DNA from 3 places in the Nocardia sp. NPDC024068 genome. Region 2 is predicted to be linked to each of the others. Evidence: riboswitches for the same ligand, from Rfam matches in the RefSeq annotation. Region 2 holds a riboswitch; each other region holds the start of a gene.
What was found. Region 2 has a riboswitch for cobalamin ahead of AB0F41_RS14430 (ABC transporter substrate-binding protein). Riboswitches for the same ligand answer to the same signal wherever they lie in the genome.

Region 1: linked by a shared signal. The riboswitch ahead of AB0F41_RS29785 (CbtB-domain containing protein) and the one ahead of AB0F41_RS14430 (ABC transporter substrate-binding protein) in region 2 are both predicted to bind cobalamin.
Region 3: linked by a shared signal. The riboswitch ahead of metE (5-methyltetrahydropteroyltriglutamate--homocysteine S-methyltransferase) and the one ahead of AB0F41_RS14430 (ABC transporter substrate-binding protein) in region 2 are both predicted to bind cobalamin.

What each region holds. Positions count from the first base shown of each region.
Region 1 covers NZ_JBEZYU010000082.1:3,222-5,413, forward strand. The annotation lists gene AB0F41_RS29775 (hypothetical protein) at 1-116, opposite strand, end outside; gene AB0F41_RS29780 (CbtA family protein) at 234-1,043, opposite strand; gene AB0F41_RS29785 (CbtB-domain containing protein) at 1,034-1,228, opposite strand; cobalamin riboswitch at 1,263-1,405, opposite strand; gene mhuD (mycobilin-forming heme oxygenase MhuD) at 1,485-1,799, opposite strand; gene AB0F41_RS29795 (alpha/beta hydrolase) at 1,934-2,192, shown strand, end outside.
Region 2 covers NZ_JBEZYU010000014.1:18,817-21,008, reverse strand. The annotation lists gene AB0F41_RS14430 (ABC transporter substrate-binding protein) at 1-874, opposite strand, end outside; adenosylcobalamin (AdoCbl) riboswitch at 876-1,025, opposite strand; gene AB0F41_RS14425 (helix-hairpin-helix domain-containing protein) at 1,172-1,366, shown strand; gene AB0F41_RS14420 (hypothetical protein) at 1,491-1,790, opposite strand; gene AB0F41_RS14415 (VOC family protein) at 1,787-2,192, opposite strand, start outside.
Region 3 covers NZ_JBEZYU010000012.1:100,931-103,122, forward strand. The annotation lists gene metE (5-methyltetrahydropteroyltriglutamate--homocysteine S-methyltransferase) at 1-1,133, opposite strand, end outside; cobalamin riboswitch at 1,251-1,457, opposite strand; gene AB0F41_RS13640 (pyruvate carboxylase) at 1,736-2,192, shown strand, end outside.

The DNA of each region.
Region 1 (2,192 bases), on a different contig from region 2:
GTCATCGAGGCCACGGTGACATCGGATTCGCCGAGTAGTACCTCCGCGCTCCGTATCGCCGTCTCCGCCACGCCGAACCCCACCGCGGCCAGTAACGCCACAAAGGCTGTGGTCACGGCTGCAGGACGGTGCTGGGGGAGCCTACGGGCCTGCTGAACGCGGCTCCGGACCGCCGGGCGGGTATCGGTGGAATCCATACCGCCGACACTGCCCTCGGCGAACCGGTGCCGGAATCACCCCGCCGTAGCGACCGGTTCGGGTACCCGGGTACTACTCCGTTCCAGCCATTCGGTGATGACCGCGAAAACGAGTCCGATACTCAGCCAGAGGGTGGTGGACACCGCCAGCGACGCGGTGCGGAACTCCCACAGCAGGCTCGCCGGGAAATCCGTCCCCACTTCGTTCACTCCGGGCAACAGGATGTATCCCAGCGTCACCACCAGCACGAACGCCGCGACGCCGACGACGAGCCGGAGTGAACCGAGCTGCGCACGCAGCAGGTTCCAGACGAAAACCGCCGCCGCGACGGCTACGAGACCCAGGACCACCGCAGCCACCCAGAGCAGCGTGCGGTCGTTGATCGTTTCGGGGTCGCCCACCGCCGGCGGATTGGCCGGGTACTTGAAGAACGGCACTATCACCACCGCGAGCCAACCGGCCACGCCGAGCCCGAGAACCAGTCGCGGCCCCGGAATCGAGGTGAATCGGCGGGCGTAGTGCGCCGCGGTCGCGACGATCGCACCGAAGGCCATTCCGGCCAGCGCGTTCGCCAGGAACTGCCCGAACTTCTGCCACGGCCTGCTGACCACGGCCTCGTCCTCGCCGTGGCTGTGCCCGCCTCCGGCCGCTTCGCCGTGGCTGTGCCCGGCCTCGGCTCCGTGGGACTCCTCCGCCGGTGCGGCCGCCGCCTCTTCGATGGCGATCGCCGCGTCCACCTTGGGTTCGCCGATGAAATTACCGACGATCCCGGCCAGCAGACCGGCGATCAGACCGGCGAGAAGCCCACGGATCAGCAGGGTGCCGAATGATCCGGTCAGTGGCACGGCACACCGAGCAGATGTCGTCCGTCGTGCATCAGCTCATGCATGAACATCCCGCTGCGCGAGATGGCGCCCTGATCGAAACCGACCAGGTACAGCGTGAGCAATGCCAGCAGAACGACACCGACGGTGACGAGTACGGTCGCCAGTGTGTCGGCGCCCCGGGACGGGGCGTGGGCGATGGCCATAATGGTTCCTCCTCATCCGGATGCTCGCGTCCGGTCGCGGGTTTCGCGAAGATGCCGGTGTCTGGCTCCGCCCACCCCGCAGGGGAATGGGCTTACAGTGGCGCGACCGCTCCGGGTTCCCACCGGATTACCGCCTCACCTTCGCTTACCCTCGGAACTTTGACACCATCGGGCCTGGTCGTCAATATCCCGTCGGCGAAACAGCACCGGTCACGGCACCCGCGGGTGCCGTGACCGGTGTATTCGCCATGCGAAATCAGGAAGCGGGCTTACCCGCCACGTCCAGAACCACCTCGAACTCGAGCAGGGAAGCGCCGGTGGCCACCGGCTTGTTCTGCTGCCCGGCGTGGGCTTCCTTGGCCGGCCCGTCCCGCCACGCGGCGAACGACTCCTCGGAATCCCACTGGGTGACCACGAAATACCGGTTCTCCCCGGCGGTCGGCCGCAGCAGCTGGAAGCCGAGGAACCCGGGCGAGTTCTCGACAGCGTGCGCGCGGTGGGCGAACCGCTTCTCCAGCTCGGGGCCCGCGCCCTCGGGGATCTCGATCGCATTGATCTTCACAACAGCCATGGGTCCATAGTGCCCCGCCTCCGGCGGGACGGGGACGGGGCCCTGCCGACCTCGGGCACTCGCTCCTCCGCTCGGTCGCCGCCGACCCGGGTGGGCCCGCTCGTGAACGCGGCAATCCGAATTAGACTCGGCCGATGCTGCACGACGAGGGCGGGGCCGGCACCCCCATACTGCTCCTGCACGGTCTGATGGGTAGTGCCCGAACCTGGGTTGACCAGGTCGAATGGCTGCGCGGCTACGGCCGGGTGTACACCTTCGACGCCGCCGGGCACGGCCGTCCCGCGCCCGCCGAACCGGGCACCGATGCCTTCGTGGCCGATCTGGCCGCCGCGACCGCCGGGATCACCGAGCCGATGGTGGTCATCGGTCATTCGATGGGCGGCCTGCACGGGT
Region 2 (2,192 bases):
CGATCTTCGTTTCGACCGAGGGCGACCTGTACTGCGGTGTGGTCCCCTCTTCCCGTACGACGATCACATCCGGCTTCCGTTCGGCGACCTGCTCCCAGGAGACGTTCATCCAGCGCTCGGGCACATCGGCGAAGACGTTCACGCCGCCGGCCGCTTCGATGAGGGCGGTGGCCATACTGTTGCCGCCGGTGGTCGCGGCGGTGGCGGCGCCCGAGGCGTAGAGGAACACCCGGACCGGCTCGCGGTCGCCCACCCGCTCCCGCACCGCGTCCAGCCGGGCGCGCAGTGCGTCGACCGAGGCGGCGGCGCGATCGGGCACCCCGAAGATGGCGCCGATGGTGGTGATCTCGGCGAAGATATCGTCGATCCGCACCGGCCCGGTCGCACAGCCTTCGCTGTTGAGGTGGGTTTTGATACCGAGGTCTCCGAGCTGCTGCCGGGTATGGCCGGTCTTCTCGCTGAACCCGTCCGGATAACCCGAATAGACGAAATCCGGTTCGCTGTCGATCAGCTGTTCCATCGTCGGCTGTTCCGAGGACAGGATCGGCACCCGCTGGTAGTCGCCGGTGTAGGCGGGGGCGATCTCCCGGCCCCGCAGATACGAGGTGCCCACCATCCGATCGGCGAGGCCGAGTTCGAGCATCGTCTCGGTGGCATTGGAGGTGAGGGTGACCGCACGTTCGGGAACGCCCGCGTACTCGGTGGTGATACCGCAGTTGCCGGAGTCCACGAAATGCGCGCCCGCGGCGGACGCGGTATCGGTGTCCTGCACCGCCTGACCGCACGCGACCAGCGTCAGCGTCGTTCCGAGGGATAGGGCTCCGGCGGCCAGCCGGCGCGTGAGGGCCGGGGAGGCGGGATTTTTCCGGGACACGATGTTCCTTCCCGAGGTCACACGCCTCGAAAGCGGAGCCCGGCAGCTGAGCGACCTGGCTTACCGCATCCGAGGATGCCGATCACAGTGGCGGGACCGCGCCGGATTCACACCGGACTTCCACTCATGATTGCTGCCGGAGTGGATGGGACCAGGTGATGATACCGAGCTCCGAACTGGACGGTTGATTCAGAGTGTCCGCGTGGCGATGCGCCGTGAACAGCCGGGGCAGGCCTTCGGTCAACGGTGAGCCGTCGCAATCCGCACTCAGGGGTCGCCTCGGGTAGGTTTCGCCGTATGACGTCTGCGGATCGGGGTCCGGTGTTCGACGGCGTGCAGATCGGCCGACCGGCGACCGGGGCGTTGGTCGACGCCGGATACCGGTCGATCACCGACCTACCGCCGAGGCTCGAGGAACTGCTTGCCCTGCACGGTGTGGGTCCGCGGGCGATCCGGCTCCTCGACGACGCTCGCCGCGGAGAAGCGACCTGATCGACACCACACTGCCGCACCCGGACCGTTCCGGCCCGGCCTCGACGCCATCATCGACGCATCCCGGCAATGCCTGCGGAAATCTGTGCTGACCCTCCGAGAGCAGCGATAGCGGTATAGCGGATCAGCGGTGAATCCGCAGGTCCGGCCAGGGTGGGCGGCGCAGGACGGCCAGGCTGCCGATCACGGCCGCCAGCAGTCCGATCACCTCCCCCAGCAGGGCGATGCGGTTCACGTCGACGGCCGGAACCCAGGTCGCCGCGCCGTCGTGGACGACGAAGACACCGGCCGGTCGCATGGTGGTGCTCAGGATGCTGCGGCGCGAGACCGTGATGACGATCGCCCCCTCGGCCGTTTCGAACGGTTCGCCGTAGATCGGCGTGGTGTCGACGGCCGGTATGCCCAGTCGTTCGCGCACGGTCACAGCACAACCTTTCCGTCCGGATCGATACGCCAGCCCGGGTTGTGCGCGATCTCCCAGACGACCCCGTTCGGGTCGGCGACGTGACCGTTGAAGATCCCGCCGAATTCGCTCTCCCGCGGCGTTTTGAGGATCGTGCCGCCCGCGGCGACCATGGCCTGCACCGTGCTCAGTACCTGGTCGCGATCACCGACGTTATGCGAGAGGGTCAGCCCGGAGACCGCCGCGCGATCGGACCCGTCGGCGATATCGGCGTTGAATTTCTCCGCGAGGAAGAATCCCAGCACGAGTCCGGACGCGATCTGAAAGAAGATGATCTCACCCGGCACGTCCATCAGCGGTTCCCAGCCCAGGCCGTCGACGTAGAAACGCCGGGCCGCATCGAGGTCGGCGGTCGCGATCGTC
Region 3 (2,192 bases), on a different contig from region 2:
GAGTTCAGGCCGGTGGCCAGTACCCGCACCTCGGTGACCTTCTCGGCGCCGAACGCCAGCCAGGATCGCAGGGCGTCGTCGAGTTGCGTCTCCACCGCCAGCGAGTACGGCACGTGCAGGAGCGAGCAGGACGTCGATACGGCCACCTCCTTCGCCGAACCCAGCAGCGTCGCGAGGGTCGACAGCGCCTTGTCCAGATCGGTGCGCCAGACATTGCGACCGTCCACGACGCCCGCGACCAGCAGCTTTCCGGCCAATGCGGGAACGGCGGCCACTTCGGCGACATCGGTGCCCGCGACCAGATCGACGGCGATGCCCTCGACCTCGGTGGCGGCCAGCGCGGCCAGCGCCGGACCGGGGTGCCCGAAGTAGGTGGCGACCAGGACCGCCGGCCGGTCGGCCGGCGCGGTCAGCTCGGTGTAGACGCGCCGGACGACCGCCAGTTCGTCGTCGGTGAGGTCGGTGACCAGCGACGGTTCGTCGAGCTGCACCCAGCCCGCACCCGCCTCGGCCAGCAACCGCAGCAGTTCCTGGTACAGCGGGATCAGCTCGTCCACCCGATCCGGTCCGGCGCCGACGGAGGTTTTGGCGAGCTTCAGGAAGGTGACCGGGCCGATGACGACCGGGCGTGCCGGGACACCGAGCTCGATCGCTTCACGCAGCTGGGCGAGTACGGCGTCCGGGTCGAGCGCGAAGGTGGTATCGGGGCCGATCTCCGGGACCAGGTAGTGGTAGTTGGTGTCGAACCATTTGGTCATCTCCAGCGGTTCGACCGAATCGTTGCCGCGCGCTGCCGCGAAATAGCGGTCCAGCGGGTCGGGGATATCGGCGACCCGCGGCGGCAACGCGCCGAGCAGCACCGCCGCGTCGAGCATCTGGTCGTAGTAGGAGAAGGTGCCGACCGGGATGGAATCCAGTCCGGCGGCCTGCAGTGCGGCGTACTGGTCGCGGCGCAGCGTACGCCCGGTCTCGTGCAGCTGATCGGCGTCGATACGCCCCGCCCAATACGATTCGGTGGCGCGTTTGAGTTCCCGGCGGGGGCCCACCCGGGGAAGGCCGAGAACTGTCGCGGTGAACGGGCTGTGCGGAATAGCGGTCACGGTGTTCTCCAGTACTGAAGTGCGGTTTGCCATCGCCTTCCGCGGGCGTGCGGCACCGATGAGACCCCGGATCTCCCGGCCGCGGGGCCGGGACGTGTCAGCACTGGTGGACCGCGACGCCCAATCCACGAGGCGGTGGTCACCGGATACGGCGTACCCGGTACAACCGGCAGGTCTTCGGACTCGCGGGCACCGGCCGATAGGCCGACCTACTGGCCGTCGCTTCCCAGGCCGTGCGCCCAGTGCTCATAACGGCGGTCGTTCCCGCTCACCGCTGCGGGACAGTTCCGGATTTCCACCGGATTCCCTCTCACCCGCTCGGTCGCGGGCTTCGACGCCGGGGCGGACGCTCGGGGCTCCTCATCGTCCGGCCGGCGGACCAGCTGCGTGTTCCACCATAGCCCGCCCGCGCGTTATCGCCGTGGCGCGGGCGGCGGTGCGTGCCGGGAAGTGGTCGCACGCCCCCAATCGGCCGCCATCTCATGCCGGTACCCGGCGTGACCCGACGCCGAGTCGGGCCTGTTTGTGACGTCCCGATGACCAAGACTTCGCAGGCTTGCCATATCCCCTTGTGAAGATTCCGTGAAGTGGACTTCGCTGTCGAAGCTGGATGTGGCGCCGGGTACGTTGGGTCAATGTTCTCGAAAGTCTTGGTTGCCAATCGTGGCGAGATCGCCATTCGAGCCTTCCGCGCGGCGTACGAGCTCGGTATCGGAACGGTTGCGGTTTTCCCGCACGAAGACCGCAATTCGGTGCATCGCCTGAAGGCGGACGAGGCATACGAGATCGGCGAGCAGGGCCATCCGGTCCGGGCGTACCTCTCGGTGGAGGCCATCATCGAGGCCGCGAAGACCGCGGGCGCGGACGCGATCTACCCGGGCTACGGGTTCCTGTCGGAGAACCCGGATCTGGCCGCCGCCTGCGCGCGCGAGGGAATCACCTTCATCGGCCCCGCCTCGGAGGTGCTGGAGCTGGCCGGTAACAAGGCGCGGGCGATCGCGGCGGCGCGCGAGGCCGGGTTACCGGTGCTGGATTCGAGTGCGCCGTCGGCGGATGTCGACGAGTTGCTGGCGGCGTCGGAGTCGATGGAGT